DNA from 2 places in the Marinomonas sp. AWM4_232 genome. Region 2 is predicted to be linked to the other one. Evidence: predicted binding sites of a transcription regulator. Region 2 holds the regulator's gene; the other holds the start of a gene.
What was found. The regulator sigma-54, encoded in region 2, starts transcription at its own class of promoters, with help from an activator protein. The targets are predictions, from matches to a motif close to TGGCACNNNNNTTGCTNT.

Region 1: a site for sigma-54 is predicted at 1,319-1,336, ahead of ACXAC1_RS06055 (NCS1 family nucleobase:cation symporter-1). Genes of this name have one in related genera too.

Annotation. Positions count from the first base shown of each region.
Region 1 covers NZ_JBSWTA010000001.1:1,268,234-1,272,895, reverse strand. Annotated here, with positions in the region: gene ACXAC1_RS06065 (aspartate/glutamate racemase family protein) at 1-423, opposite strand, end outside; gene ACXAC1_RS06060 (GntR family transcriptional regulator) at 428-1,093, opposite strand; gene ACXAC1_RS06055 (NCS1 family nucleobase:cation symporter-1) at 1,374-2,813, shown strand; gene ACXAC1_RS06050 (putative manganese transporter) at 2,894-4,090, opposite strand; gene dld (D-lactate dehydrogenase) at 4,335-4,662, shown strand, end outside.
Region 2 covers NZ_JBSWTA010000001.1:4,039,561-4,044,222, reverse strand. Annotated here, with positions in the region: gene ACXAC1_RS19205 (HPr family phosphocarrier protein) at 1-40, opposite strand, end outside; gene ACXAC1_RS19200 (PTS sugar transporter subunit IIA) at 51-500, opposite strand; gene ACXAC1_RS19195 (RNA polymerase factor sigma-54) at 513-1,997, opposite strand; gene lptB (LPS export ABC transporter ATP-binding protein) at 2,075-2,800, opposite strand; gene lptA (lipopolysaccharide transport periplasmic protein LptA) at 2,805-3,320, opposite strand; gene lptC (LPS export ABC transporter periplasmic protein LptC) at 3,304-3,882, opposite strand; gene ACXAC1_RS19175 (calcium/sodium antiporter) at 3,886-4,662, opposite strand, start outside.

The DNA of each region.
Region 1 (4,662 bases), 2.8 Mb from region 2:
TCGCACGCCACTGCACAGGTGCTGGTAGCCATATTTGTGTAGTAGGTGCTCACTAGCTGGGACTGTTCGAGACAACGTCGTCACCACGCCAAATTTATGGCCGACCGTGCTGGCGAATTTGAAAGCGGCTTCAGCAATACCGATCACAGGGGCATCTGCCAGTTCACGGGCGGCATCCAGTGCTGGATCACCGAAGCAGGCGATAATGTGCGCATCGACGCCCATTGCTTTGCCTTTTTGAACTTGATCCAACATTGCCGCGCCGGCAATGACTTCATCAAACGCGCATTCGATGCTTTTAGGGCCATGCTCTGGTGTGCTGGCAATGATGTCACTGTCTGGCAATGCGATCTGGCGCGCACTAGCCGCCATGGCGTCGGTCATACCCGCGCTGGTGTTTGGATTAATAATTTGGATACGCATGGGGTCACTCTGCAAACAGACGATGGAAGTCGATGTTTTGTTCTTCTTGGCTTTCCAGAACTAACGAGGCTTTGATGTCTTGCAGGTGATGAGTCATCCACTGGCGAGCTTTCTTCGTTTCCTGTTGATCCAGTAAGTCCAGAAGTTGGGCATGGTCACCGCAATCACAACTCACGCTACTACGGGTTCCATACGCGGCAATGACCAACGAGGAGCGATAGCACAGTTGCTCAACAAAGGCGGCCAGCACACTATTGCCTGCGATCTTGGCTAGCTCGTAGTGAAAACGAGCTGTGGCTTGGATTTGGGTGGCCATATCCCCTTGGTGCTCAGCTTGGTGTTCATCCTCCACTAGATCACGAAAGTACTCTGAGTGGTCTTTGCTCCAGTGTTGCTGTAATGAGGAGATCAGTTGAGGCTCGATTAAGATACGACTGTCGAGGACTTCGAGGGCTTCTTCTTCGCTTGGGTGATTGACTTGCGCGCCTTTGTTGCGAGCAATGACGACGAAATGTTCTAGCGCGAGGCGTTGCAGCACCTTACGAATTCCCGTGCGGCTGACGCCAAACGCTTCGGATAAACGGTCTTCTGGCAGGCGAGCACCAGGGGGTAATTGATGTTCGACGATGGCTTTTAATATCTTCTGGTAAATCTTTTCGTCATTCGACATATACGCTAACACCTATATAAATTGTATACGATGTATCGGATAAATTTGTATACATTGATTTCAATATAGCACGTCAATAATGTTTCAGCATCTTTAATTAGTGGTCATTAAATTGCGCACAATCATGAGGCTTTTAATGCTTTGCGTGTTACCTTTTGGGGCATAATTTGAATGTTTTATCGCTTAAATTGGAGAAAAGATGTGTGGTTTTGGGTTCTGATGAGTTGGCATATAAATTGTATTCAACGATTGTATACAATTAAACAAAAGGAACCTGCGGATGAAATCACAACTACCGGTGAGCCCACGGCTCAGTAATGAGGACTTAAAGCCTGATACCCAGCAAAAGTGGGGGTGGTACAGTATTTTTGCGTTTTGGATGTCGGATGTGCATAGCGTTGGGGGGTATGTATTTGCTGCCAGTCTATTTGCCTTAGGGTTAAATGGCATTCAAGTGTTTATCAGCTTATTGGTCGGTATCTCGATTGTTTTGGTGTTTGCTAATTTAATGGGCAAACCTGGACAAAAAGCAGGTGCCCCCTTTCCTGTGATCGCTCGTATGTCATTTGGTGTCTTTGGTGCCAATATCCCTGCGGTGATTCGTGGTTTGATCGCAGTTGTTTGGTACGGTATTCAAACCTTCCTAGCGTCCAGCTCTTTCATTATTTTGCTGTTGTATTTCTTCCCAGGTATGGCGACGCTGGCAGACGATAGTTTCCTTGGTCTTTCTTACCTTGGCTGGATTGGTTTCACTGCTATGTGGATCCTACAAGGCATTGTTTTCATGTTCGGTATGGACATGATCCGTAAAGTGATCGATTGGTCTGGCCCTGCTATTTACGTGGCGATGTTTGCCTTATGTGTGTACATGGTGAACCTAGCAGGTTGGGAAAACATTAGCTTTACTCTAGGCGATGCCAGCCTTTCTGGTATGGATGCCATCATGCAGATGATCATTGCGATTGCGCTGGTAGCGGGCTACTTTGCAGGGCCAACGCTGAACTTTAGTGACTTCTCGCGCTACTGTGCTAGTTACAAGCAATTGAAGTTCGGCAACCTACTTGGCCTGCCATTCAACTTTATCTTGTTCTCAGTGTTCAGCGTGGTGATTGTATCTGCATCGATTCCGGTGTTTGGTGAAATGATCACGGACCCAGTAGAAACGGTACGTCGCCTCGACTCAGGTATGATCACCGTATTGGGCGCAATGACCTTTATCTTCGCGACCGTGGGTATCAACATCGTCGCCAACTTCGTCGCACCAGCGTTCGACTTCTCTAACGTATCGCCACAGAAGATCAGCTTCAAAGCGGGCGGTTTTATCGCAGCATTTGGTTCGGTGCTGCTAATGCCTTGGAACCTATTTAATAACCCAGAAGTGATTCATTACACGGTTGATGTGCTTGCTGCCATGATTGGCCCGCTATACGGCATTATCATTGTTGACTACTTCTTTATTAAGAAAGGCAAAATCGATATCGATTCCCTGTATACAGAATCTGAGCAGGGCATTTACTGGTACGACAACGGTATCAATAAGAAAAGTGTCTACGCTCTAGTGATTGCCGGTATCGTCGCCATCTTCTGTAGCTTCGTCTTCACCGCATTGGCGAACTACGCACTGTTTATCGGCGGCTTCACCGCAGCGTTCTTATACCGCTATCTAATGGAGCCTGAGCGCGTCGCCTTGCACGGCTTAGACCTTGCCAAGCAAAGCTAATTGCTTCAAAAAAGGTCTGTTGTCCCTATGACTGACCTTGCCTCGTTTGCCTGCTGCGTTCTTCGAATCAGCAGGCTTTTTTACATTTCAACCAGCCAATAAAAGCCATAGCCTGCGATCAGTGCGGGGATAAATGAGTAAAGGGTCGCTAAAAAGGCGGCTTTCGGTGCTAAAGCGATGGCTGGAAAGAGTGCATCGCCGTCGTTACTGACGGCGTTAGCGATGAGAGCCGACAAAGGGATGGTGTTTTGAATATAGAAACTGGTCACAAGGATCTGAGGACCGCACCCCGGTAGCAAACCAATAAGTGCTGCGACTAAAATGGAACCACTTTGCCAAGTGTGCAGAAACTCAAATATCGTTTCACCACCAGCGAGCATGATCAACTCAAAAGCGATAAATGCGAGCACCACCCAGCTGGTCACAAATTGAGTGTCCTGAGCTACTTTCCTGAGCCAATGTTTAGGAAGCTCATTGGCGTTCTCCCTAGTCAATTCTGAGTAGCGGTCGCTTTTGGCAGACAGCGCCCAAAGCAACAAACAGCTAAAACCTGCCATGGCTCCAAGTGTCTCGATACTATGCTCTGGCAATCCAATAAGACCATTGACGTCATACTGCATGGCGACCAGTAATGCCACCGCTGTCATAGGAACAATCAAGACGCACCAGAAGACAATGCTTAGTTTCGCGATCAAAATATCTATCGTGTGCAGCGAGGGTTTTGACGTTGCGGTAGTGTCCCCATTCTGTTCATTAGTTGAGGGCATGGCTAATGGCGGTGAAGGCAGGAAGCGGTTGGTGAACAATCCAGATATTACCCCAACAGCCATACATAAAGGCAAAACGATCAGAGCATCTTGGGGACGCTGGCTGACCAATAAAAACGCTGCGTCTCCCATTGTACTTGTGAGTACAGCAACCACCGCACCGAAGCGAATTTGGCCTTTGGTGTATTGTGTGATGATAACAATGGCGCCTCCACAGCCAGGTAATACCCCCATAAGGCTAGCGAACAATACTTCTCGGTAAGGCTTATTATTAATCCATTTCTGCAGTCCTAGAGTATTTAGATGGTGGCTAATACCGTAGTAGATGGCTAACGTGGCTGCGACGAATGCAGAGACTTGTATAAACGCTTCGGATAGAACGCTGCTAATAGTGGATTGCAGCCCTGGAACCAGCCAGAGGCAGCCGACTAGCAGAGGTATGATGGCTCGCTTATTAGACATAACGAGCAGTAACGAATGTGGGTTAGTGAGCTTAATAGTGGCCATCATGATTGAAGTGCTTTATTTGCATATGGTAATGATAATGATTATCGATATTATGCATATAGTCAAAGCTTTTCGTGGCTTCTATCAACTTTTTCTAGTTCACATATAGCTAGAGATGATTATCGATCGCACAAAAAAGCCTTTAAAGTAGTACAATGTTGACGTTGTTGGCACACCCCTATTAAAAAGATAAGCCTTATTCATCCATAGAGCATCTTCGACTTACTAAGCAGTGGTATTGAAATTCATGAACGCAGAACATTCCCCTAACCAACTGGCCGAAACCCTAGCGGCGATTGTTGGGCCTAAGTACATCTACACCGATCAAGAAAAGAAAGCGCCTTACTGTAAAGGCTTTCGCTTTGGCAGCGGCGGCGCTTATGCCGTAGTCCGTCCAGGCAGTCTAGTTGAGATCTGGCATGTGCTTCAGGCGTGTGTTGACGCTGATGTCATCGTCATTATGCAAGCGGCGAACACCGGTCTAACGGGTGGCTCAACACCAAGTGGCAGTGATTATGACCGCCCAGTGGTGGTTGTCAGCACTATGCGAGTGGATGGCGTTCAGATTATCAAAA
Region 2 (4,662 bases):
GCCCCAATTTATTGATAATTTCGACTGATTGTTCCAGCATGAGGGTGTCCTTACAGTAAAGCGTTAAACGCTTCAAACAAGTCTTCGTTGTTTTGTTTTTCTCTCAATTGATTTAACTTCTGTTCTGCTTGTGCTAGTTCCGCGATCTGCGCGAGAGTGGCTAAGTGCTCGTCACACTGATGTGGCGGAACTAATAAGGCAAAAATTAGGTCAACGGGACGTCGATCAATTGCGTCAAAATCAATTGGCTCTTCTAGTGACATTAATACCAGCGTAGCACTGTTTACTTGCTCAAGACGGCAGTGCGGTATCGCAATGCCATTGCCAATGCCTGTGCTGCCCAGCTTTTCGCGTCCGAGCAGGGCGTCATAAACTTCATCTGCGTTACAGTGTAGTCGATCGCTAACTGATTCGGCTAACTGCTCTAACAATCGTTTTTTACTAGAGATCTGTTGTTTCGCAAACACTAGATCTGTTTTTACTAAATTTTTAACTGACATATTTGCTGGCCTTTAAATCAGTCGCTTCCGCTCGTTTGATGGCGGAATGTTCATCGCTTCACGGTACTTTGCAACAGTGCGTCGAGCAACTTGAATGCCCTGGTCGGCTAAAATAGTTGCTAGTTTATTGTCACTTAATGGCTTTTTAGGTGGCTCATCTGCTACCAACTTCTTAATCATGGCACGAATGGCTGTGGACGAACACTCGCCACCAGATGAAGTGTTTACATGACTAGAGAAGAAGTATTTCAGTTCGAAAATGCCTCGGGGGGTATGCATGTATTTTTGCGTTGTAACACGTGAAATAGTGGATTCATGCATACCTACTTCTTCGGCAACGTCATGCAAAACCATAGGTTTCATGGCTTCTTCGCCAATTTCAAAGAACTCAACTTGTTTCGATACAATGCAGCTAGCAACTTTTAGTAAAGTCTCGTTGCGGCTCTGTAGGCTTTTCATAAACCATTTAGCTTCTTGTAAAGAATTTTTTATATAGGAAATATCATCGCTTGATGCTTTGGAGTTCACCATAGCCGAGTAGGTTTCGTTAATCTTAACCGGTGGCAGAGCGTCGTTGTTTAGCTCTACTTGCCAAACGCCATTGTTTTTCTTCACGGTAACATCAGGGATAACATAGTCTGTTTCACTGGTATCAATCAACGACCCAGGTCTCGGGTTGAGTTGCTGAATTAGGGTGATAACTTCTTTCAGTGCTTCTTCTTTAAGCTTGGTCTTACGGCTAAGTTGCGCGTAGTCTCTGTTGCCAAGCAAGGCAAGGTGTTGATCGACCACGCTAAAAGTCGCTCGATAAAGAGGGTGTTCTTGATAAGCTTCCAGTTGTACAAGCAGGCATTCACGTAAATCTTGTGAGCAAACACCAACAGGATCGAAGCGTTGTAAGCGGTGTTGCACGGCAGTCACTTCATCAAGCTCTAGATCTTCGAGTTCGACGGTTAAAGCCTGGAAAATCTCTTCTAAGCTCATTGATAGATAGCCATCTGTTTGCACGCTATCAATAATTGCATAAGCAATTTCAATGTCACGGTCTGACATATGAGTCAGATTAAGCTGCCAGATTAAGTGGTCTTGCATGTCTTCGGACAGAGCATTTCTGCCGTCGAGATCTTGTTCGCCTTCAAAAGCTGGGGTATCAGCTGCAGCTGCAGAATTTTGGTATGTGTCATCCCAATTGCTGTCTATAGACAGTTCGTTAGGGATGCTTTCCGTCCACTCAGACTCGAGCTGAGGTGTCTCGGAGCTGATTTCGGAGCTTTCGTTATTGGATTCGCCTGACGTACTAAGCTCAGTTTGACGTGAATCGCTCTCAGTTTGAAAACCTTCTTCTTCGTCCAATTCCAATAATGGATTGGATTCAAGAAACTCATGAATTTCTTGTTGCAAATCAAGAGTCGACAACTGCAGCAATTTAATTGCCTGCTGCAGTTGTGGCGTCATGGTTAACTGTTGTCCGATTTTAAGTTGCAGGGACTGCTTCATAGCGCAACTCTTTTATAATTAAGTATTTGGAATGACTTGTGCATAGTACTCCCTTTTCATAGGAAAAATAAGGGGGCTTATAGTTTGAAGTCGTCGCCTAGGTAGATTTTCTTAACTTGTTCGTTGTTTATAACGGCCTCGGCTTCGCCTGATGCAATGATACGGCCATTGCCAACGATATAAGCCTTATCACAAATGTCTAATGTTTCGCGAACGTTATGATCCGTAATCAGTACTCCGATTCCACTGGCTTGTAAGTGTTTGATGATGCCTTTTATATCACCAACCGATATTGGGTCGACACCGGCAAAAGGTTCATCTAATAGGACAAATTTAGGGTTCATGGCCAGAGCGCGTGCAATTTCTACGCGGCGTCGTTCGCCGCCCGATAAAGCCATACCTAGATTTTTGCGAATATGGGTGACGTGGAACTCCTCAAGTAGGCTTTCCATTTTAGCGATACGTGCTGCCTTAGTGAGATCTTTTCGCGTCTCAAGTATCGCGAGAAGGTTATCTTCTACTGTCATTTTACGGAAGATAGAGGCTTCTTGCGGTAAATAACCAATGCCTTTTTGAGCGCGACTGTGCATGGCGTCTTTGGTGACATCTTCGCCATCAATGAAAATGCCGCCTAGGTCATTTGAAACCATACCAACGATCATATAAAAACAAGTCGTTTTACCTGCACCGTTAGGTCCTAACAAGCCGACAGCTTCGCCGGAACGAACTTCTAGTGAAACGTCTTTCACTACTTGGCGTTTTTTATAGCTTTTGGCTAAATGTTTTGCTTCAAGAATCGCCATGTGTCTAGTTTGCCTGTTCGCTTTGGACGGGTTGCAGGGTCATGTTAACGCGACCACTACCACGGTTTTCAGCATTAAAAGTGCCGTTATTCAATATATAATGAATAAAGTCGGCTGAAATTTCGTCTTCGCCGCGCTGGAGGTAGCCGTTTTTATGGATTTCCAGTTGCCCGTTCGCAACGTTGTAATTCAATGTGTTGCCAGTTGCTTTCATTTGATCGCCAGCTTCATTTAGCTGTTGAGTAAATAGTGAAGGTGTTCCTTTCGCGGCTAATGACTCAAACTCACCGGTTTCGGGGTTTGTGTTGATAGTGAGAGATTGTGCTTCTATTCGAATACTGCCCTGAATGACGACAACATTTCCACTGTAGTTAGCAGTGCCTTCCTTTTGGTTAAATGCTGCTTTATCGGCCTCAATATTAATTGGTTGTGAAAGATCGCTTGGCAAACTGTAGGCAGCGCTGCTTGCGAGACTGATTAGTCCCCAAGCTATAAGATGTTTGTTACTTTGAAACTTCATAGTGTCCTGAAACGCCTCCATTTAAGGTTGCGGTATTGTCAGTAAGATTGAAAAATATGCTAGCAGATTTGGTAGTGCCTTGAGGCGTAATGAGTTCGCTGTTCCCATGACTGATAATCGTTTGGTCGTCGTTGTTGAAAACTAGTGTATCCGCATGAATGCGACCAGTCTCAACATTGTCTGCGTAGCGAATTACTTTGGCGTTGTGATTGAATGTGACCGTGTTTTCTCGATCATTTAATAGGCCGTTTTCTGCAGAGGTAACAGATTTTAAGTTTTCTGTGTAGCGGGTCACGACCGGAAGCTCTAGCGTGGTTTGATTTCTAAGGTAGTGGTTGGCCGTTTGTGCTTGCAGTACTTCTTGTAACTTGCCATCTTGGTTATAAGAGCGAGCGGTGACGTCTTCCAAGAAAAAGTCAGGTGCGTCAGATAATTTTTGTTCGTCCAATATGTAGAGTGTTGGGCGGTTTCCAATAAAGAAAACCGCTATTGATACAAGGGCGATGGCTAGAAAGCCAGCGATGCCTTTGTGTCGAAAAAACTTTTTAATTGATGTTTGCATGATCTAGCCAGAGATTGCTAACAGGTACAAGTAGGCACCGTATCCGCCTAGAAGTGGCAATGCTAACCATCGAGGGATGCTTGCTGTGCGGTGCTTTGAGTAGATGATAACAGCAAATGCAAATAAAAGGGTAAAACCAAACATCCACCAGTAATCTCGTTCAATTACCGTATTTTCAATGATGCCCGGTGCAATCAATGCAGGTAAAGGAAGTACTGTCGCTAAATTGAATATGTTGGAGCCTAAAACATTGCCGATTGCTATGTCGTGGTGTCCTTTTCGTACACTAGTAATGGAAGCTGCCAATTCTGGTAGGCTGGTGCCAATCGCGACAATGGTGAGGCCGATGACTAAATCAGACACTCCTAATGCTGAGGCAATGCCGATGGCTCCCCATACTAGTAGCTTAGAGCTGCCAATAAGAACGGCTAAGCCGATGGCGGCAATTAACAAAGAGCGCGCCACGCTACCGCCATCGTCTTCAGGTAAATCGCCTGTTAATTCTTCCTCTAAGTTTTTTGAATTTCTTAGCAATAGGAAGAGGACGCCAATAAAGGCAATAATCAACACTACACCATCAATAAAAGATAGGTGTTGATCAATCATGAGAAAACCTGCAAGCAGAGTGACGCCAAGGACTAGAGGGATTTCTTTCTTCACTAAGCTGCCATTGATCGGAACAGCGGCCAACAATAGCGTTGCGCCAAAAACTAAACCAATGTTGGCAATGTTTGAGCCAATGACATTCCCCACAGCAATGCCTGGTGCATTGTCTAATGC